Regions from separate parts of the Gynuella sp. genome, predicted to be linked through region 4. Evidence: predicted binding sites of a transcription regulator. Region 4 holds the regulator's gene; each other region holds the start of a gene.

Region 1 (5,472 bases), on a different contig from region 4:
AATCATCGAGCATGCCACGCTGGACGGCGTCCATTGGTTTCGCAAGTGGTGGAACCTGCGTTTACCGATTTTGCTGCGGGAGTTATTACCGTTGCTGTCTATTATTTTTGCGTTTTCCTTTAATAATCTGACACTGGTGCAGTTGTTGACAGATGGGGGGCCCGTTATCTTTGGTTCCAATCCGGCGGTTGGTTCCACTGATACACTGGTGCATTGGAATTATCATATGGTATTCGATGATGACCGTTTTAACTTTGGCCTTGCCAGTGCGCTCGCGAGTTGTCTGTTTTTGCTAATGGGGGCATGGATTTTGATTCATACTCGTTTGCGACGTTCTGAGCGTGATATCGAGCGTGGTATGCAGGAGAGCATTAATGTTAAGACGGATTAATGCACTGTGGGTACATTTGCTGCTATGTGGATTTATATTACTGGTATTGTCACCGTTGGTGACGCTGATTTCAGTGTCATTCCGACAAGGTAACTTTGCCGTCGATGATTGGATTCCCAAACAACCAACTCTGGAGCATTGGTATGTAGCGCTGGGCCAAAAATATGTCGGTGTCATTGAGCGGGAGCTGCGTTTCAAGAAGAGCACGATCGTCTTTGATAATGGTTTTGGTGAGGTCAAGCTCAGTCGGCGGGGAAAGTGGCTGTTTACCCCGATAAGTGAGCCAGAAGCCACATATCTACCGAAGCGACTGAAGATAGGGTTGGTGGTAAAAACAGGGGAAACATTGCTGGCGAGATATATTCAGATTCTGGAGATGGTCGCGGAAATGCCGGATAGAATGCAAAATGGTGTGATATATATTATTCCGAATATGGTGGCTGAAGGCGAGCTGCTGATCGGTGATTTGAGTAAAGGGGATATCCATGCCATATTCGATGAGCTATATGTCCGTGAGCCTGAATATAAAATAGTTAACTGGATTATCAACTCGTTGCTGGTCAGTGTTGCCACCGCGGTGATTTCTATCCTTATAGCAACACCTGCGGCATTGGAACTTAGTCAGATTCACAGTCACCGGCATCGTTCACTATCGACCATGTTGCGCGGTGTTCTGTTTTTTCCGAGTGTGCTCTACCTGCCGGTGTTGTTTGTTATTGCCCGTACTGTTGGAGGTCTTAACAACCTCTGGACGCTGGTGATTTTCAATCTGACGATGGTGATCTTCAGTGTCTGGTTATTGAAATACGCTTTCCGGAGTGTCAGTCTTAAAATGCGCCAAATGGCGATTGTCGACGGTGCCGGGCTTTGGGGGCAGTTTCGTTATCTGTATCTGCCTATTTGTGCACGGGCCTTTGTAATGGTGGCTTTGTGTTCGTTTATTGCTTCCATAAATGAGTATCCATTGGCATCGGTGCTGTTAACCGAGCCAGATGTGTTTACCATGAGTATTGGCGCGACACAGTTTATCAATGACGAACATATTCAATGGGGGGATTTTGCTGCTTTTGCACTGTTGTATTCGCTGCCAGTCGTTATCCTGATGTTGCTTCTGGTTCGTTACCTGCCTGATATTCTGATTCCTAAATACCACGAATAAACCCAGCGGTTGTCTGCATAACGAGTGCCGTAAATGATGCTTCTGTTATGGATGTCAGTGTTATATGACATCCGTCAAGGAGGCAGCGGTGATGTCTTGAAATTTAGTTTTGTCATCCCATATTGGCGTTTAACAAACCTGTATTGAAGGTTTAGTTAAGTGCTTTATCAAGAGGAGCTATTTTTAAATTTAATTGGAGGTGCATTATGGATCTTCAGAGAATCAACCCCTGGAACTGGTTTAAACATGAAGAGCTGAGCCAGCTTCCGGTCAATAAAACCGATCCGTCCATTTTGTCTGGCAGTCGTTCAGAGTACCCGTTGTTCTCGATGCATCATGAAATGGATCGTTGGTTTGACAATGCCCTGCGGCAATTCGGTTTCCCTTCCCTTTCCAGTCGTTTGGGAGAGGAAATGGGGCATTTTGTTAACGCCGATTTTCGTCCAAAACTGGATATTTCCAGCGATGAAACAAGTTATCAGATTTCCCTTGAAGCACCGGGAATGAAACAGGATGACATGAATATTCAGTTAAAAGACGGAGTGCTGACCATTACCGGTCAGAAACAGGAACAGAAAGAAGAAAAAGACCGCCATTATTATCGGGTCGAACGCAGCTATGGGTCATTTTGTCGAACCCTGGCTGTACCTCATGATGTGATTGAGGAAGAAATTCAGGCCAGTATGAAAGACGGCGTATTGAAGCTGACCCTACCTCGCCGGGAAGGGGTGGAAGAACACGAGGTGAAAAAAATCGAAATTCACTGATCTGGAGTTAATCCAGGCAGCCCGGTTCCGGGCTGCCTTTTCTGCTCGTTTGCGGATCTGCATTTTCCATCAGCGTTCATCTCGGCTAATCTTGTCGCCCTGTTTAACAATGAGTGAGCATTCATGTTTGAGCATCGCTATACCGATAACAGTCTTTCCGGGCTGATGCAGGGGAAAATTCTATGTGTGGGACGTAACTATGCGGAGCACGCCAAAGAGCTCAATAATCCGTTACCACAACGACCGCTGATATTTATCAAACCGTCGACTGCAGCCACCTCGCTACTGCAGCCCTTCCAGATTCCTCAAAATAAAGGCGCCGTTCATCATGAACTGGAGTTGGCATTACTGATTACCCGACCGCTGACCCGGGCTTCTGAGGAAGAGGCCGTTGCTGCTGTCGGTGGTATTGGCCTTGCTCTTGATCTGACATTGCGGGATGTTCAGGATGAACTCAAACAGAAAGGTCAGCCCTGGGAAGTGGCCAAGGCATTTGATGGTTCCTGTCCATTGTCCGGTTTTGTGAAGGTGGAGCATTTTGACGCCCGTCGGGAAGAGGTCTTTACCCTACACCGGAATGGCAAGTTGCAGCAGCATGGCCGCAGCTCAGATATGATCTTCAAAATACCCATGCTGCTGTCTTATATGAGTCACATATTTACCCTGTTGCCCGGTGATGTGGTTTTAACCGGAACACCTGCTGGTGTCGGACCATTACAGTCTGGCGATGAACTGCGTTGCAGTTTGGAAGAGCGGTTTACACTTGAAACCAGGGTGCTGTAACTGTGGCAAAAGCAAAGTTGGCATTTGTCTGTGCAGACTGTGGTGCCAGTTTTTCCAAATGGCAGGGGCAATGTGCAGAGTGTAAGGCATGGAATACTCTGACAGAGTTTAAAGAAGCGTCTGGCAGCAAGAGCCGATCCGTCAGCTTCAATGGCTATTCAGGTCAGTTGTCCCAATCGGTACAGTTGTTATCTGATGTGGATCTGTCGGATCAGCCCCGTTTTAGTTCCGGTATGGAAGAGTTTGACCGGGTGCTCGGTGGTGGCATCGTCAAAGGTTCTGTGATCCTGGTGGGAGGCCATCCGGGGGCAGGGAAAAGTACGCTGTTGCTGCAGACCATGTGTGTACTGGCAGAGCAGCGCTCAGCACTGTATGTGACCGGCGAAGAGTCTTTGCAACAAGTGGCTTTGCGTGCCAATCGCCTCAGGTTGCCGGTGCAGAAACTGAAAATGCTATCAGAGACTAACGTTGAAGCGATCTGTCAGGTAGCGCAGGAGCTGAAGCCGGATATCATGGTGGTGGACTCTATCCAGGTCATGCATGTTCCGGATGTCGAGTCGGCACCGGGTTCGGTCTCTCAGGTACGTGAGGCGGCTGCATGGTTGACGCGGTTTGCCAAGCAGACTGGCAGTGCCGTGTTTATAGTCGGTCATGTGACCAAAGATGGTTCGCTAGCAGGTCCAAAAGTGCTGGAGCACATGATTGATTGCTCCATTATGTTAGAAAGTTCAGGAGATACCCGGTTTCGCACCCTTCGAGGCATTAAAAACCGTTTTGGTGCGGTCAATGAACTGGGCGTGTTTGCCATGCTGGATTCCGGTTTGAGAGAAGTCAAAAACCCCAGTTCCATCTTCCTCAATCGGGCCAGTCAGCCTGCGCCGGGGAGTCTCGTGACAATCATTTGGGAAGGTACCCGGCCGCTGTTGGTGGAAATTCAGGCGTTGGTGGATGAGAGTCCATTTGGTAATCCCCGCCGGGTGGCTGTTGGTCAGGACAGCAATCGACTGGCCATGCTGCTGGCGGTATTGAATCGACATGGGGGGGTATTTACCGGTGATCAGGATGTGTTTCTAAACGTCGTCGGTGGTGTCCGTATTAGTGAAACGGGTGCTGATCTGGCGGTCTTGCTGGCCATATTATCGAGCTTGCGTGACCGGGCTCTTCCACAGGATCTGGTGGTGTTTGGTGAGTTGGGTTTGTCGGGTGAGTTGCGTCCTGTTCCCAGTGGCCAGGAGCGGGTACAGGAAGCCATTAAGCACGGCTTTAAACGTATCATTCTGCCTGCTGCCAATAAACCCAAGAAAGTAAGTGATGATGTTCAGTTATGGTCATTGGAGTCATTGCAGCAGGTACTTGAAGTGATTGCCGATTTATAGAATATCGGCACACGCTGGATGATGTCATTCTTGCTGACTTAATGGTGGCTCAATCTCTTTGCTGTCGTGCTGCAATGGCTGCGAGGTAGGCAGGCTACTGAGTATTTTAAACAATGTTATCGTTTGTTAAATGATATTGTTGCTCGGGTCTGCCTCCACATGCTCGGCCAGTTGGGTGTTCAGCGAAATGATGCACCGGGCCATATTTTCAATCAGTGTCATGGTGGTTTCAGGATGATTCTGGATTAACGACACAAATTCATTCTTGGGAACAGCCAGAACGGTACAGTCCTCGGCAGCAATCACAGATGCAGAACGTTTGCTGCTGGTAAAAACCGCCATCGCGCCGAAAATCTCATCACGTAATACCTCACCGACTTTTATGCCTTCCACAAATACATCGGCACGGCCCTGCATAATCGTGTATACATCGTTAGCGTCATCACCCTCCCGGATAATAACTTCGCCTTTTGAAAAATGTAGAAAACCGGTACTCAAGTGGGTCTGTGATTTCAGATCACGGGAGTAGCTCTCGGTCAGCACGGCATTGATGGAAACCAGATAAGATGTCCAGATAGACTGGCGCTCTCTGGTTTCGGTGACAAATCGTAACAATTTGGTAGCATCGTATTTTTTCAGTTCCACCTGATCTTCACTGGTCAGTGTCAGACTGGGTAGATCATAACAATTGGTCAGACCTATCAAATCGCCTTCTTCATAAACGATCACAGTGTTATCTTCATAACTACCCTGAATTGTACCGACAGCTACTATGTAGAGCGAATCAGAACCATACTGCTGGTACAGATCCTCCACCTCCGCCAAGCTGATAATTTCATCAGGTTCAGGAAGATCGGCAAACAGGTGCCTGCTGATCTTACGAATCCGATTGAAGAGCTGCTCAGTATATTCGGGGCGCTCACCTAAAAAATACATGTGAATCTGTCCTCTATGGTATTGATGTCGCAATATATCATGTTAGTTCGTATCACAGAC
Region 2 (5,472 bases), on a different contig from region 4:
TTCCTGGGTATTCTGTTGGCTGTAGGGGCATTGGAAGCGGTAGGTTTGCTGGATATGCTGGCGCACGGGCTGGATCAATCCGTTGGTAATATCGATGCCATTGTGTTTCTGATCGGGCTATTGTCATCCGTCATCGATAACGTTCCCCTGGTCGCAGCCTCAATGGGCATGTATGACATGGCCACTTATCCAACCAATGCCCATATCTGGGAGTTTCTGGCATTTGCAGCCGGGACTGGTGGTAGCTGCCTGATTATTGGGTCTGCTGCGGGTGTTGCTGCTATGGGAATGGAGAAAATCAACTTTTTCTGGTATCTGAAAAATATTAGTCCGCTGGCGCTGCTGGGCTATGTATCTGGTGCGATCAGCTACCTCTTTCTGTTCTAAAGCGTTTTCAAGCCCTGAAGCTGTATGGTTATCAGGGCTTTTTTGTCCCCCAATTCCACTTTTGCGTTAATCAGCAAATTTCTTGCCTCAAAACCGGGAATACGGCCTATTCTGATTATGGCTGGCAGGTTAACTATTTCCTCACCACAAAATCTAGACAGATATTCGATAGCAGATGTTCTTTTTTGAATATTAGTGTATTCTAATTTAAAAACATCCATGTGCACAGGAGTCTTACATGAGTACTCATACGGCTTCAAAAGAGGAAACCATTCCGCAGTCACGGTTGTTAAACTTTCCTGTTTCCATGTTTGCGATAGCGATGGGGCTGGCTGGTTTTGCGGTTGCCTGGAAAGCAGTGACTGCAATGTGGTTACCGAAGCTGGAAAGCTGGCGATATCTTTCCTGGCTGGCGGCAGTCGTGTTTGCTGTTGTTCTATGTCTCTATCTGTTGAAATGGATGAAATACCCAGCGGCAGTTCGGGAGGAAATTAACCATCCGGTCAAACTGAACTTTTTTCCGACCATGTCCATTGCGATGTTATTGTTTGCCATTGCCTGGATGGAGCATGTCTTTATTGCCAGAGCGCTGTGGATAGCCGCTTTGGCAATTCAGTTACCTCTGACGCTGTTTGTGCTGAGTCATTGGATTTATCAGCCTCATTATACTCATGGTCATGTGAATCCAAGTTGGTTTATTCCCGTCGTGGGCAATATGGTTGTGCCGATTGCGGGAGTACCACTCGGTTATCATGAGATCAGTTGGTTTTTCTTCAGTGTCGGTCTGCTTTTCTGGCTGGTATTGCTGACGATTGTAATGCAACGGCTGTTTTTTCTGGAAGCATTGCCCGCCCGTCTGACTCCAACCCTGTTCATACTAATGGCACCGCCGGCCGTAGGAGTGGTTGCCTATCTGGCGTTGAATCACGAGCTGGATAACTTTGTCCGGATACTGTTCAACGTCACGATATTTTTCGCCTTATTGTTGTTTATTAATGCCTGGCGGTTTTTCCAGTTACCGTTTTTTATTTCATCCTGGGCTTACAGCTTTCCATTGGCAGCAGCAACTGTTGCCTGTGTGAAAATGGCGCACATTATGCCGGGAGTTTTTACATATTCAGTTGCCATACTTCTGTTTGTTGCCCTGAATATCATCATTGTATGGTTGCTTTATAAAACATTATTGGCGATTCGAAACAGAGCGATATGCCAGCCGGAATAACAATCTTCCATTCAGTCTTAAGCGAGACAAATATGACCAAGAACTACACGGAAATTAATCAGGACCAACACCTTCTGGGATCTGCTTATCGAAAAGCCAGTCCCGACACTATGAATGCATTTTTAGGGTTGCATAAAGCTGCCATGGCAGAAGGGGTTGTACCTAAAAAATATAAAGAAATGATGGCGTCTGCGATAGCCATTGCCATACGCTGTGATGGCTGCATTGCTTCTCATATCAAAGCAGCAGTGGTGGCTGGTGCCAATCGTGAGGAATTGGTAGAGATGATCAATGTTGCGGTGTTGATGGGGGGTGGACCGGCCATTATCTATGGAACGCAGGCATTGGCAGCGGTCGATGAGTTTCTCGGGAAATAATTTTCCTATGCTGGTAACAGTCAGGAAGCACCCTTAGAAAGCCCAAATACAGGTGTAAATTGGGTGCTGCTCCTGATATGCCTGGTCATATTTCCCAGGCTGTCTTCTGATTATTTATCATCACCTGAAACCTGGCATCCAGAGCCAGTAAGGCAGTTATCAGCAACCGTGTCAGTTTGGGTGGATGCCATTGTCTGTAGTCTGGCCATAAATGATCAGTCAGATGAATGCCCGTCAAGACCTGGATTAATAATGTTGCCATGGCGATGCGGTCAAACACTGATTCAAAGCCCAACAATTTCTGCAGTGTTTTCCAACAAAGAACGTCGGGCAAAAATAACGTTTGCCAGTATCATGTGACCTTCCGTCTATATGGTTGCTGCCAATAGCAAGACTATTCCGTATTTCACCACTGTGTTCCTTCCCGCAATGGTTGGTTTGTCTGAATTCTGGTGCTGATCATCCACCAGACCCTGCTAAATTCCTCCCACATTGACCTGTGACAACTCCCGTACCTCGCCAGGGGTACGTCCATTCCATATCCGCTTGACTAGAATAAATTCATAACAACAAAGCGAAAATATGGAGCAAGAGATATGTCAGAGCAGCAGCCGAGTAAAGGCGATGAGCTGAAGTTATTTATCTTTTTGACTGTATTCCTGGCCCCGATACTGAGCATAGCAATTATTGGTGGCTATGGGTTTGTAGTGTGGATGCTGCAATTGCTCATGGGACCTCCGGGCGTATAGGGTGCAAAATGTCTGTTGATCTGGCCAGGCGATCATGGCTCATACATGGCCGGTCGCAAAAGAAACCTGTCAGGCCTCCATGGTCTCTGCCGGAAGCACTGTTTACTGATCACTGCAGTCGGTGTGGTGCATGTGTAAACGAATGTCCAGAACAACTGATTTATTCAGGAGATGGTGGTTTTCCTGAGCTGAAATTTGACCAGTCAGGTTGCGACTTTTGTGGTGCCTGTGCACGGTCTTGTCCGACCCAGGCCATATCTCCCGATCTGGTTACCAAGCCCTGGGAACATCATTTCACCATCCATAATCACTGTCTGACAATGCAACAGGTATTCTGTAACAGTTGTCTCGATGACTGCAGCGAGCAGGCGATTGTATTTGACTTAACCTCCGCCGTAGCCAGACCGCATATCGACCCAATCCGTTGTAGCGGTTGCGGCTTATGTGTATCGGCATGTCCGGTATCAGCCATAGGAATCCAAACATGAAATCAGCAATCCATGAAGAACAAATAGCCAGCCTGGTGGTGCACTGCCGGCCTGAACAGATGAGTTTGTGCAGACAGCAGATTCAGTGCATCCGGGATACTGAAATCTTTCACAGCACCCGGGAAGGAAAAATAGTGGTGGTGTGTTGTGCAAAGACTCTGAAAGAGCTGATGGATAACGTCGACCGGATCAGAGAGATCCCCGAGGTCATAAACGTGGCGTTGGTCTATCACCAGACCGGCAGCCAGGAAGAATTTGATCAACAGGCCGATGTTGATCAGGAATTGGAAACCTATTTTGAGCAAGTGCAGTCAGGCGCATTTTCAGATTTTGGAGAATTCAAATGAAATTAACACGTAGACAGGTTGTCAAAGCACAGGCTGCTGCTACTGCAGCTGCTGTCGCAGGTTTGTCCGTACCTGCCGGAGCCAATAATCTGATTGCCTCCAGTCAGGACAGTGAATTGAAATGGTCCAAAGCGCCTTGCCGGTTTTGCGGTACTGGGTGTAGTGTCAGTGTGGCGACGAAGAACGGCAAAGTGGTGGCTACCCATGGAGACGAAGCTGCACCGGTTAATAAAGGGCTCAACTGTGTTAAAGGATATTTTCTGGCTAAAATTTTATATGGTAAAGATCGCCTGACACAGCCATTGTTACGGAAAACCAATGGCGTATACGATAAAAATGGCCAGTTCACTCCTGTCAGTTGGGATGAAGCCTTCGATATCATGGCAGAGAAATGGAAAGCGACTTTGAAGGCCAAGGGGCCGGATGGTGTTGGTTTCTTTGGTTCCGGTCAGTGGACTGTCTGGGAAGGTTATGCGGCTGTCAAATTAATGAAAGCCGGATTTCGGTCAAATAATATCGAACCGAATGCCCGCCATTGTATGGCGTCAGCGGTTGCGGGTTTTATGCGCACATTTGGTATCGATGAACCCATGGGCTGCTATGATGATTTTGAAAATGCCGATGCATTTGTTCTCTGGGGCTCAAATATGGCCGAGATGCATCCAATTTTGTGGACTCGTATTACCGACCGGCGTTTGAGTCATCCGCATGTGAAGGTTGCGGTTCTGTCCACTTACAAACATCGTAGTTTCGATCTGGCTGATATTCCCGCAGTATTTACTCCGCAAACAGACATCGTCTTGTTGAATGCCATTGCCAATTACATTATCCAGAATAATGCGGTGAATCAGGACTTTGTTGCCAAGCATGTTAACTTTCGTAAGGGTATGGCGGATATTGGTTATGGATTGCGACCGACTCATCCGCTAGAGCAAAAAGCAAAAAATGCCGCTAAAGCCGGCGCCTCCGAAGCCATTGACTTCAATACTTTCGCTGAGTTTGTTAAACCCTATACCTTTGAATATGCCGAAGAAATGTCTGGCGTTCCAGCACGGACAATAGAACAGCTCGCTAAGCTGTATGCTGACCCTGAGGTTAAGATCATGTCGCTCTGGACCATGGGTGTGAACCAGCATACCCGCGGTGTTTGGGTTAATAATCTATTGTATAACATTCACCTTTTGACAGGAAAAATCTCTGAGCCGGGTAATAGTCCATTTTCATTAACCGGACAACCATCTGCATGTGGCACCGCCCGTGAGGTGGGTACATTTGCGCATCGACTGCCGGCGGATATGGTGGTCAATAATGATCAGCATCGGGCAATTGCCGAAGAAAAATGGAAACTGCCAAAAGGGTTGTTAAACCCGAAAGTGGGAGCCCATGCCGTTTTACAGAATCGTAAGCTTAAAGATGGTGAAATCAATGCTTACTGGATTCAGGTGAATAACAACCTTCAGGCAGCGGCCAATATGAATGAAGAAACTTATCCGGGGTATCGTAATCCGGAAAACTTCATTGTGGTGTCAGATGCTTATCCAACAGTCACTGCTGAAGCGGCTGATTTGATATTGCCGACGGCTATGTGGATCGAGAAAGAAGGCGCTTATGGTAATGCTGAACGTCGTACTCAGTTCTGGTATCAGCTGACAGATGCGCCGGGAGAGTCTAAATCGGATCTATGGCAGGTGATGCAGTTTTCCAAACGTTTCACAACGGATGAAGTATGGCCAAAGGCGATACTGGATGAGAATCCTGAATATCAAGGCAAAAATCTGTTTGATGTGTTATTTGCCAATGGCAAAGTCGATCATTTTCCACTGAGTGAAATCAGCCCAGAGTATGGAAACCATGAATCCAAAGACTTCGGGTTTTATGTTCAGAAAGGTTTATTTGAGGAGT
Region 3 (5,472 bases), on a different contig from region 4:
GGGCCAATCAACCCTGAGTGGGTGGCAAAACATTTGGATACCGTTCAGTCTTATTTATGATCTGGCTTGCTCTGATGGCTCTTCAGGCTATCACTGTCAATGTTTGGGTAAAGTTCTTATCTCAATACTCAGATTTCTGAGGTTTTTGGGTCATGTTCTACTTATAGAACAGACATTGTAGTCTTTGATATATCTGTGTTGGTTTGCCGATAAAATCGCATTATCTGTTATCAAGATAATAATCTTGATAACAAAAATCCGTTCCGTTTCACAGATATCCTCAAGTTTGAGTTTTATTTATTTATCAACCACAATTACTTTACAGTTAATGTCTGTTTTATTGATGAGTCTGATCTTACTCTTAGTGACCGTTGTAGTGGGTTGTATTGGCTCACTCATCCTATTGTCCGAACATGGATTTTGATTTCATTAACGTCATCTTGGAGATAACAGTGAAAAAATCGATTGCAGGTATTGTTGCAGGAATAGCTTTTGGAGTTGCGTCAATGGGCGTTCTGGCTTCTGACTGGAGTTATGAGGGAGTTGAAGGGCCGGAATATTGGGGCAATCTTAGTCCTGATTTTGTGATGTGTAAGTCTGGTAAAAACCAGTCCCCGATCAACATCACTAATCTGGTAAAAGGAAAACTGCCACGCCTGGATGTTAACTATAGTGCTGCTGGTAAGGAGATTATCAATAATGGTCATACGGTTCAGGTAAATTATCAGCCCGGAAGTACGCTGACTGTAGATGGCCATGCTTACGAATTAAAACAGTTTCATTTTCATACCCCGAGTGAAAATCACATAAACGGCCAGCCTTATGATCTGGAAGCGCATTTTGTACATGCAGATAAAGACGGCAATCTGGCGGTTTTGGCGGTGATGTTCAAAGTGGGTAAAGAAAACCAGGCACTGAATGCTGTTTGGAACGACATGCCCAAACATAAAGGTGACAAGGTTGAAGAAAAGCATGCTATCGATGCTGCTTCACTATTACCTAAAAAATTGGCTTATTATCGTTATAACGGCTCGCTGACTACACCACCTTGTTCTGAAGGAGTGGTCTGGTTAGTGTTGAAAGATGTGCAGGAAGTATCTGCTGATCAGGTGGCTAAATTCGCGGGTGTTCTGAAACATCCGAATAATCGTCCGATTCAAAATACAAATGCTCGTGTCGTGATCCGCTAAGGGGATCAGGCTCAGGGCGGAGTTAGTTACCGCCCTGGTTTACCAGAGTTCACCTATCAAAACGATGATTTTCATCCGTTACAACAGCTTGATCCAGTTCATAACGATATCGTCATAACTAACCACGCCAATAAGCTCCTCATTCTCAATTACCGGCGCTGAACGTAAATTGTAAGTATCAAACAGTCGGGAGCAGTATTTGATATTCATTTCCGGGCGTACTGAAATGACAGGTTTGGACATGATTTCATACACGTTTACCCGTTCGAGTGATTTGTTCTGACCGATCACTTTTCTGGCAATATCACTGAGTTCCACCATGCCAAATTCATCGCTGTGATCGCGCCGGTTTATGATCACTTTGCGATAGTTCTTTTCAACCATAATCTTAAGTGCATCAGCCACGGTCGTCAGACCGTCAACAATTTCATATCGCTGATTCATGACATCGCGGCAGGTAATAAATGTTTGCATCATAAATCCTCTTCAACAAGTGGAGTGAGTTTTTTGATCTGATGGGCCACGCCGATGGCATCCTCCACATCCAGCTGTATGGCGATACCGGTTCCGGGTTTTTCGTCAAACTCAGCCACTTCTGCAATTCTTTCCAGAATGCGTCGACAACAGTGTTCTTCCACCAGAAACAAAAGTACATCCCGGTGAATCTCCAGAGCCAGGCCAAAAAAGGTTTTTTTCTCATTAAGGCCTTCACCTCGGGCACTGGTAATGACAGTGGCACCGGTTGCACCACATTCTCTGGCGGCCTTCATGACTGCCTCGGTTTTCACATCATCAACAAATGCGAGGATCAACTTGAATTTCATGAGGTTTCCCTCTTTTGTGTGTTTGAATATTCAGCCGTTTGAGTGCTGAGATTATGCTCCGTTTGTGCTCTCCGTGCCATTTGCCGCTGTATTCGCCAGTGTGCCAGTTGGGCGTATCCCATAACGCTCATAATGGGGAACAGGCTGGCAAAGGCAATTAATCCAAAGCCATCAATTAATGGATCTCTGTTTGGAATGGTTTCTGCCAGTCCCAATCCGAGAGCAGTAACCAGAGGTACCGTTACGGTGGAGGTGGTGACGCCACCGGAATCATATGCCAATGGAATAATGGCTTTGGGGGCAAATACGGTCTGAATGACGACGATGATATAACCGACAATAATGAACCAGTAAATAGGGTAACCAGTGACAATACGCCAGCTGCCAAGGCTGATACCAATCGCCACCCCTAGTGCAACAGCAATGCGCAACCCCCAGACGTGGATGCTACCACCGGATACTTCGTGAGCTTTGATGGCGACAGCAATGAGTGAAGGTTCGGCGATGGTTGTGGTGGCACCTATTGCGAATGCAAAAACAAATACCCAGCTGTACTGTGACCAATGAAATATCTCGCCTGCAGGATTGACGAAGTTGATGTCAGTTAACTGGCGAGCCATCAGGCGACCGATGGGAAACAGGGCTTTTTCGAGTCCAGTCAAAAACAGAGTCAGTCCCAGCAAGACAAGAATGAACCCAAATACCACCTGCGGTAGATTGGCAATGGGTTTGCGGAGGATTAAAATCTGAAAAACAAAAATAAGAATTATTATCGGTAATAAATCACGTCCTGTGCCCAATAGTGTTGTCAGCATGTCGCTCAGTAGATTCATAAGCTCAAAAACGTTCCATATAGCATGACGAAAATCATGGGTGTCAACGAAGCGAATGCAATCAGGCCAAAACCGTCAATCATAGGATTACGACCTTTAATTGAAGAGGCCAGACCGATCCCCAGAGCCGTCACCAGTGGAACAGTAACCGTTGAGGTTGTTACTCCACCACTGTCATAAGCGATACCGATAATCTCTTTGGGGGCGAAAAAAGTGGTTATGACCACCAGCAGATAACCACCGATGATCAGATAATGAATTGGCCAGCCTCTTAAAATACGCAGTACCCCGATAATTAGTGCTATACCTACGCTGAGAGCAACGGTGTAACGTAACCCGTTGGCGTAGCTATGCATGGCGGCTTCATTGCTGGCGATCATGCCGCCGGCACTGGCTACCTGGGCGGCCTCATCAGCGACTGCAATCAATGCCGGTTCGGCAATCGTGGTAGCAAAGCCAAGGCCAAAGCTAAAGGTCAATAACGCCACCAGAGAACCCCGGTAGGCAAAAGCATTGGCGAGGGATTCGCCGATTGGAAATAGTCCCAGTTCCAGCCCCTGAATAAAAAGTGCCAGACCCAATACGACCATGATCGCACCGACGAGAATATCCAGAACTTCGGGAAAAGGCTGTTGCAGGACTACCACCTGAAAAAAAACAACCACGACAACAATAGGAGTGAGATCGCGGAGACTGTCCTTAATGGAAATCAGTAATGCATTCATAGAACTCGGGGCAGAATCCAATATTGAATCAAACCATAGGAGGATGGACCACAAAGATCAATCATTCTCCCTTACGAGGCATGCTACTTTTGTATAAGATGATTCATATCAAAGCTGTTATTTAGCCACTTATACACAATGCATTCAGTTCTACTCATCATGGAGATTTCCAATGGAAACAATCCAAGCAGATATTGTAATTGTCGGAGCCGGCGGTGGAGGTTTAAGGGCAGCGATCGCCGCTGCTGAAAAAAATCCTTCGTTAACCATTGCTCTGGTGTCGAAGGTTTATCCTATGCGCAGTCATACCTGTGCAGCGGAAGGGGGTTGTGCTGCTGTAGTACAGGATCATGACTCACTGGATTATCACTTTGCCGATACGGTTTCAGGTGGTGATTGGTTGTGTGATCAGGACGTTGTGGACTATTTTGTCAGTCATGCCAAGGAAGAGAATTTACGCTTGGAGCACTGGGGATGCCCCTGGAGTCGGAAACCTGATGGTCGGGTAAATGTCCGTGCGTTCGGTGGTATGAAAATAGAACGTACATGGTTTGCTGCTGATAAAACCGGCTTCCATATTCTTCACACGTTATTTCAGACATCAATTAAATTTCCTCAGATTAAACGCTATGACGAATATTTTTGTACTGATCTGCTGGTGAAAGACGGCCGTGCTGTTGGTTTGCAGGCTATCGATATTAAGAATGGTACATTTACCACTTTCCAGGCGAAGGCGGTCATTATTGCTACTGGTGGTGCCGGGCGGGTCTATCGGTTTAATACCAATGGTGGCATTGTTACGGGTGATGGCATGTCTCTGGCGTATCGTCAGGGTGTACCGTTGCGCGACATGGAATTTGTTCAGTACCACCCGACCGGTCTTCCCGGTACCGGTATCCTGATGACGGAAGGTTGTCGAGGTGAAGGTGGTATTCTGACGAACAAAGACGGCTATCGCTATCTGCAGGATTATAACCTGGGCCCGGAAACTCCGGTTGGCCAGCCGAAAAACAAATATATGGAACTGGGTCCACGTGACCGCCTTAGTCAGGCATTCTGGCATGAAGAGAAAAAAGGCCGGGTCATCGAAACCTCACGCGGAACAGCCGTTAATCTTGATCTGACCCATCTGGGTGAGCAGAAAATCAATGAGCGTTTACCTTTTATTCGCGAACTGGCAAAAGCCTATGTTGGTGTAGATCCAGTGACTGCACCCATTCCTGTACGTCCAACGGTGCACTACACCATGGGTGGAATACAGACAGATATTAATACCGAGACACCCATCAAAGGGCTGTTTGCCGTTGGTGAGTGTGCCAGCGTAGGCCTGCATGGTGCAAACCGTCTGGGTTCCAACTCCCTGGCTGAACTCGGTGTCTTCGGTAAAGTGGCAGGTGATCACGCTGCGGACCTTGCCAGCCAGGCTGATCTGGTCGATATCAGCGCCTTGCAGGAGCAGATTAAAGCCAACGAAGCCCGCTGGAATGAATTACGGACAGCCAAAGGGACTGAAAGCATGGCTGACATCCGTAAAGAGCTGGCCGATACTATGGAAGACGGTGTGGGTATCTACCGTTCAGATGATTTAATCCAACAAACCTGTGACAAATTGGTTGAGCTGAAAGACCGCTATAAAAATATCGGTATGAAAGATGGCAGTCTGGCTTTCAACACCGAATGGTTGTATGCCATTGAGCTGGGTTTCCTGCTGGATGTGGGTGAAGCAATGGCGCATTCTGCCAGAGCCCGCAAAGAGTCCCGTGGCAGTCATCAGCGTCTCGATGGTTTCGAAAAACGTGATGATGATAAGTTCCTGAAACATACTCTGGCTTATCGGTCTGAGGATGCAGCACCTAAACTGGAATATCAGGAGGTGGTGATCACTAAATCCAAACCGGCT
Region 4 (5,472 bases):
CTAAGCAGACTGCGGATATTTTGCTGCTGAACAACCAGTTAGGGAAAATTCCTATGGCAATTGTTCTGGCTCGTAAGACCCAACGTATTATTCGCCAGAATCTGGCTTGGGGTTTGATCTATAACCTTATCGCATTACCACTCGCCATGTCGGGGCTGATTACTCCGTGGATGGCTGCTGTAGGCATGTCTTTTAGTTCACTTCTGGTAGTATTAAATGCTCTCAGGCTAACTCGAAAAATACAGATATAACATGCAGATTCTCTACTTACTGATACCACTGTCTCTTCTGTTGTTAGGCACCGCTCTGGCAGGTTTGGTCTGGGCAGTCAGAAAAGGACAGTATGATGATCTCGACAGTCCGGCCCATAAAATTCTTTATGATGACGATTTGGACAAAATGCCGAAGAAGAAAGATTCAGATAAACATGATTGAACAGTTACTACCCGCCTTCTTATTAGGTCTTCTCGGGGCAGGCCACTGCGTGGCTATGTGTGGAGGTATTGCTACCGCTTTGGGGCTTAATGCGCCTGGTCACCTGGGATACAGTTTGCTCTATCAGCTAGGCCGCGTCAGTAGTTACATGCTGATAGGATTAATCTTTGCTCTGTTTGCCAGTTTCATCCCGCAGTCTTCTATTTTGTACTTACGATTACTAGCAGCATTACTGCTGCTGGGCATGGCGTTATATCTGTCTGGAATTTGGAATGCTCTGGCCGGCCTGGAACGTGTGGGTAAAGTATTGTGGTCATTTATCCAGCCTTTGGCGATCAGAATCAAGCGTCCTAATTCGATGGCAATGGCCTTCGCAGCAGGTGTCACCTGGGGTTGGTTACCCTGTGGAATGATCTATTCTGCTCTGGGTCTCGCCAGCTTGTCGGCAAACCCTTTCTACGGAGCACTAACCATGCTGGCATTCGGACTAGGCACATTCCCAGCCATGACCGGACTGACGATTTTCAGCCAATCCATGATCCAACTGATCTCCCATCGGCTCACTCGTATTTTCAGTGCAATATTGGTTTTTTCCCTGGCGATATGGACCGCGTATTCGGCAATAGAGGTTGTAGCTTCATGAACAATTACATTTTTGGTTACGGCAGTCTGATCTGTGCAGACAGCCGCTCACGTACTGGCATCACCGGCGATGCGATCCCAGCTACTGTTAAAGGAATTAAACGCGGCTGGTACGTATCTGTACCACAGACAATGCATATAGCAGTGGGAGCAGTTCAGGATGAGTTTTCTGAATGCAATGGTGTGATATTTCCAGTAGATACAAAAAACCTGGCCAAATTTGATGAGCGGGAACAGGGTTATGGGCGTATTACACTGAAAACAAGCCATATTATTACCAAACATCAGCTTCCTGATGATGCAATCGTCTGGACCTATGTTGGCCACCAAACCAGATCACCATCATCAGAATATCCGATAACCCAAAGTTATCTGGATGTCATTCTTAAAGGCTGCTTTTCCTGGGACGAAGCATTTGCAATAGAGTTTATTAAAACAACCAGTCACTGGGGTAACCTTATCAATGACAGGTCTGCCCCTCGCTACCCAAGAGCGATAGAAAGTGACACTCATTATCACCTACACGACACATTTCTGATGCAGCACCTACCCGACTGTATTCTGCAGCGTAAAAATATCTGACACTTTTTTGCAGAACTGGAGCCAACTCTGTTTTCAATAACCATCAAAGTCATCAATTGCGCCTGCAACAAACAGCATGTGCGCATTTTTAGTGACTAAATATGCTAATAATTAAGTGAAAACCAACCAAAAGATCTAATACCTTTCATAGATTTTGCTAGCGTAATTTATAAGTACTTTTGTTGACGGATTATGTAAATAGTCTTTAGTTTCAGTATCTGCGAACCGATATAGTCAATATTGAAGCAAAGACCATTTACTTCATTTTTTGGTGAAATATATGGGTATCTGTGCAAGCGAATTAAAAAACTGCGTTATTAAACCGACACTGGAATATTTCGGGGTCTGGAATGAAGCGCACGAAGCTCTACTGATTGCCACGGCCGCCACAGAATCAGATCTTGGATATCATTTAGGATGTAGTTCTGACCAGGGTTATGGTCTTTTTAATATCACTGAGCAGGAACATAACAACATTTGGGACAATTATCTGGCGCAGACACCAGACCTGGCGAGTAAAGTCAGAGGTTTAGCTGGTCAGAGAAGCTTTCTCGAACAACCTCATCTTGAACTATCCACCAATCTGGCTTATTCCACTGCAATTGCTTGGTTTATGTATGAAAGTTCAGGGATCCCTGTACCCGCTAAAACGGATGTCATAAGAATAGCCGAATACTGGTGTAAAAATTTTCATCCTAGCAGGGAGTTTCATGACAAAGTCAAGTTTGTTCATTTTTTACAGGCTTGGTTAAAACAAGACTCTATAGCTGCTTGATTTACAAGCACTAAGGAAAATGGTAGAACGCGCGTTCGTTTTTTATCCATATTCCAATCCTGCCTCAAACCATGCAAACACTCAGTAAAAAAGACAAAACAGAATTTAACAAACTACAAAAGCGCCTGCGCCGGGAAGTCGGAAAAGCAATTGCTGACTACAATATGATCGAAGATGGCGACAAGGTAATGGTATGTTTGTCGGGAGGCAAGGATTCCTACACGATGCTGGACATTCTTCTGGGGCTACAGAAAAGTGCACCGGTACATTTCGATCTGGTGGCTGTTAATCTTGACCAAAAACAGCCTGGCTTTCCTGAGCATGTGCTGCCCGAATATCTGCAATCTATCAATGTGCCTTATCATATTCTGGAACGGGATACTTATAGCATTGTTCAGGATATGGTGCCGGAAGGAAAAACCACCTGTGGAATGTGTTCCCGTCTCAGGCGCGGAACTCTGTATGCTTTTGCGGAACAGATTCAGGCAAATAAAATCGCTCTGGGTCATCACCGCGATGACATCATTGAAACCCTTTTCCTGAACATGTTTTACGGTGGCAAACTTAAGGCAATGCCTCCTAAATTACTGGCAGATTCAGGACGTAATATTCTGATTCGCCCTATGGCCTACTGCCAAGAGGAAGATATTGTACAGTATGCTGAGACTAAGGAATTTCCGATCATTCCATGCAACTTGTGTGGTTCACAGGAAAATCTTCAGCGTCAGTCAATCAAACAAATGTTGAAAGACTGGGAAAAACTGCAGCCCGGCCGCAGTGAAATTATTTTTAGAGCAATCCAGAATGTCGCGCCATCACAACTGGCGGATACCAGCCTGTTCGATTTCAATACTCTGAGTATTAATGGCATTGCCTCGCTGAATATTGGCGATGACGGGCCTCTAAGCCCAATGAAACAAACTCAGGTGGAAAGCTGGGAACCAGGAGCCATAAGCTAATCAATGCAGGTAAAGTACATGTCCAAAAAAAAAGTCATGATATTAGTCAATATACTTGCATGATCTGAATCAAGTTCCATAATGTGACCAAAAATATTGTCAGGAAAATTTTCTATGGTTAGTACTGCCCACTGCGATACCTGTAGCCTGCATCCCCTCTGTCTACCTATTGGCTTACAGGACAACGACCTCGACAAACTGGAAAAAATTATCCGTCGTGGTCGTCCCATCCAAAAAGGTGATCATCTGTTCAGGCAGGGCGAGCCGTTTACATCGGTATATGCTGTACGTACGGGGACTCTTAAAACCTATACGCTAACAAATGATGGTGAAGAACAAATTACAGGATTTCATTTGGCCAGCGAACTGGTTGGGTTAAGTAATTTTGATACACAACTGTACACGTGTTCAGCGAAGGCACTTGAAACCACTAACGTCTGCGAAATTCCATTTGAGAGTCTGGATGATCTGAGTGCAGAATTACCCGCACTTAGACGCCAGTTATTGCGGACGATGGGCAAGGAAATTCGTGATGACCAGCAAATGATGTTGTTGTTATCAAAGAAAAGCGCAGAAGAACGTATCGCCTCTTTTTTGTTAAACTTGGCATCCAGATTCAAACGTCGCGGTTTTTCTGACAAAACCTTCCGTTTATCTATGTCCCGGGCTGATATGGCAAACTATCTTGGCTTAGCAGTTGAGACAGTAAGCCGAGTATTTACACGCTTTCAAAAGCAGGATCTGATCGAGATTACGGGTAACGCCAAGGAAATCTCCTTATTGGATCAGAGAGCATTATGGGATCTTGCCGCATTGAGCGAAACCGAACGTTGCGAGCTGGATATTATTGTCTCCAGCTTGGGCTGATCCGTATCAACTTTTGGTGTTGATTTTTTAATTACACTCGTCCTACATGCATATGTATGGAGAGTGTAATTATGTATATCGATCAGATTATCTTCGCAGGAATAGGAACCGTTGGCCTCGTGGTACTTATTACCGGAGGTATTTTCTATTTCATGTATCGCGATGCTCATAAGAAAAAAGACAAGCACTAAGCAGCAGAGGCGTTATCTGTTTAATACTCATAACGCCTTTATTTCTTCGCCATACGAACCTTTTCCCGATGCCTTTCGATCATCCAGCCTGCAATACTCAGGTTAGGTGCATATTTTGGCAGGTCTTCGATATGGAACCAGCGGGCATCCAGAATTTCATGTTCCTGAATCCGGATATCTCCTGATTCGTATTCAGCCTCATAGCCAAGCATTAGTTGATGCGGAAAAGGCCAAGTTTGACTGTTTAAATAACTAATGTTTTTCACTCTCACACCGACTTCTTCGAGAATTTCTCGATATACAGCCTGTTCCGCAGATTCCCCTGCCTCAACAAACCCTGCGAGCGTTGAATACATACCTGAGTCTTTGTGACGCACACCATTGGCCAGTAACACTTCTTCCCCCCGATACACCAACACAATAACGCAAGGCGATATCCTGGGATAAGCAGTCAACCCGCAATGATCACAATGGGCCCCTGGTTCATGATCAAAATATCGTGTTCTATGCCCACAACGCCCACAAAACCGATGGTCCTGCCGCCAGGTATGCAGCTGAACAGCCCGGCTAACCATCGCAAAAACCTGCTCATTTTCTCGGGCAACATCACGAACGGTAACAACCCACCAACCTTCAGGCAGCTCATAACTTTCATCCAACCAACCTGCAAACCAGGGAACCCCCTCCAGGGAGGCAATATAGCCGACACTATCAACCTCAATATTCAGAATATCCTTTGCTTGCAAAACCCAATCACCGGAGTTGGGTACAATCAGATTCCCCCCCTGAAACAAAAGAATATTACCTGCCGACAAATCGTGCTTTTCTTGAAAATCAATTGACCAATAAGTCTCATCCAGTTGATACAGCATCTTTTTTCAGTTCCAGTTTTACCATACACACACCATCGTCCTGACAAACCTGCTCAAAACCACAGTGACGGGCAAGCCTTAGCATGGGCTCGTTGTCACTCATGATTTCAGCGACGATAGCAGTCGCTTTTTCATTTTCACTGTACCGG

The links. The regulator FNR, encoded in region 4, switches genes on or off when oxygen is low (the NO sensors DNR and NnrR bind a similar motif). The targets are predictions, from matches to a motif close to TTGATNTANATCAA.
Region 1: ACQY6I_RS12660 (Hsp20/alpha crystallin family protein) is a predicted target of FNR. The motif match lies at 1,615-1,628, and genes of this name have one in related genera.
Region 2: napE (periplasmic nitrate reductase, NapE protein) is a predicted target of FNR. The motif match lies at 2,479-2,492, and genes of this name have one in related genera.
Region 3: frdA (fumarate reductase (quinol) flavoprotein subunit) is a predicted target of FNR. The motif match lies at 3,671-3,684, and genes of this name have one in related genera.

The regions. Positions count from the first base shown of each region.
Region 1 is NZ_JBNKSF010000034.1:97,530-103,001, reverse strand. Features, by position in the region: gene ACQY6I_RS12670 (ABC transporter permease subunit) at 1-391, shown strand, start outside; gene ACQY6I_RS12665 (ABC transporter permease subunit) at 375-1,550, shown strand; gene ACQY6I_RS12660 (Hsp20/alpha crystallin family protein) at 1,757-2,317, shown strand; gene ACQY6I_RS12655 (fumarylacetoacetate hydrolase family protein) at 2,441-3,100, shown strand; gene radA (DNA repair protein RadA) at 3,103-4,476, shown strand; gene ACQY6I_RS12645 (cyclic nucleotide-binding domain-containing protein) at 4,603-5,412, opposite strand.
Region 2 is NZ_JBNKSF010000039.1:25,309-30,780, reverse strand. Features, by position in the region: gene nhaD (sodium:proton antiporter NhaD) at 1-387, shown strand, start outside; gene ACQY6I_RS16275 (hypothetical protein) at 384-608, opposite strand; gene ACQY6I_RS16270 (SLAC1 anion channel family protein) at 626-1,609, shown strand; gene ACQY6I_RS16265 (carboxymuconolactone decarboxylase family protein) at 1,642-1,986, shown strand; gene ACQY6I_RS16260 (hypothetical protein) at 2,072-2,281, opposite strand; gene napE (periplasmic nitrate reductase, NapE protein) at 2,583-2,735, shown strand; gene napF (ferredoxin-type protein NapF) at 2,744-3,223, shown strand; gene ACQY6I_RS16245 (chaperone NapD) at 3,220-3,570, shown strand; gene napA (nitrate reductase catalytic subunit NapA) at 3,567-5,472, shown strand, end outside.
Region 3 is NZ_JBNKSF010000009.1:54,671-60,142, reverse strand. Features, by position in the region: gene ACQY6I_RS03740 (helix-turn-helix domain-containing protein) at 1-60, shown strand, start outside; gene ACQY6I_RS03735 (carbonic anhydrase) at 414-1,190, shown strand; gene ACQY6I_RS03730 (CBS domain-containing protein) at 1,269-1,667, opposite strand; gene ACQY6I_RS03725 (P-II family nitrogen regulator) at 1,664-2,014, opposite strand; gene ACQY6I_RS03720 (DUF1538 domain-containing protein) at 2,011-2,847, opposite strand; gene ACQY6I_RS03715 (DUF1538 family protein) at 2,844-3,572, opposite strand; gene frdA (fumarate reductase (quinol) flavoprotein subunit) at 3,745-5,472, shown strand, end outside.
Region 4 is NZ_JBNKSF010000007.1:283,785-289,256, reverse strand. Features, by position in the region: gene ACQY6I_RS02400 (heavy metal translocating P-type ATPase) at 1-251, shown strand, start outside; gene ccoS (cbb3-type cytochrome oxidase assembly protein CcoS) at 253-435, shown strand; gene ACQY6I_RS02390 (sulfite exporter TauE/SafE family protein) at 428-1,078, shown strand; gene ACQY6I_RS02385 (gamma-glutamylcyclotransferase family protein) at 1,075-1,659, shown strand; gene ACQY6I_RS02380 (hypothetical protein) at 1,940-2,434, shown strand; gene ttcA (tRNA 2-thiocytidine(32) synthetase TtcA) at 2,506-3,393, shown strand; gene fnr (fumarate/nitrate reduction transcriptional regulator Fnr) at 3,508-4,260, shown strand; gene ccoM (cytochrome c oxidase subunit CcoM) at 4,332-4,451, shown strand; gene nudC (NAD(+) diphosphatase) at 4,490-5,323, opposite strand; gene ACQY6I_RS02355 (bifunctional acetate--CoA ligase family protein/GNAT family N-acetyltransferase) at 5,304-5,472, opposite strand, start outside.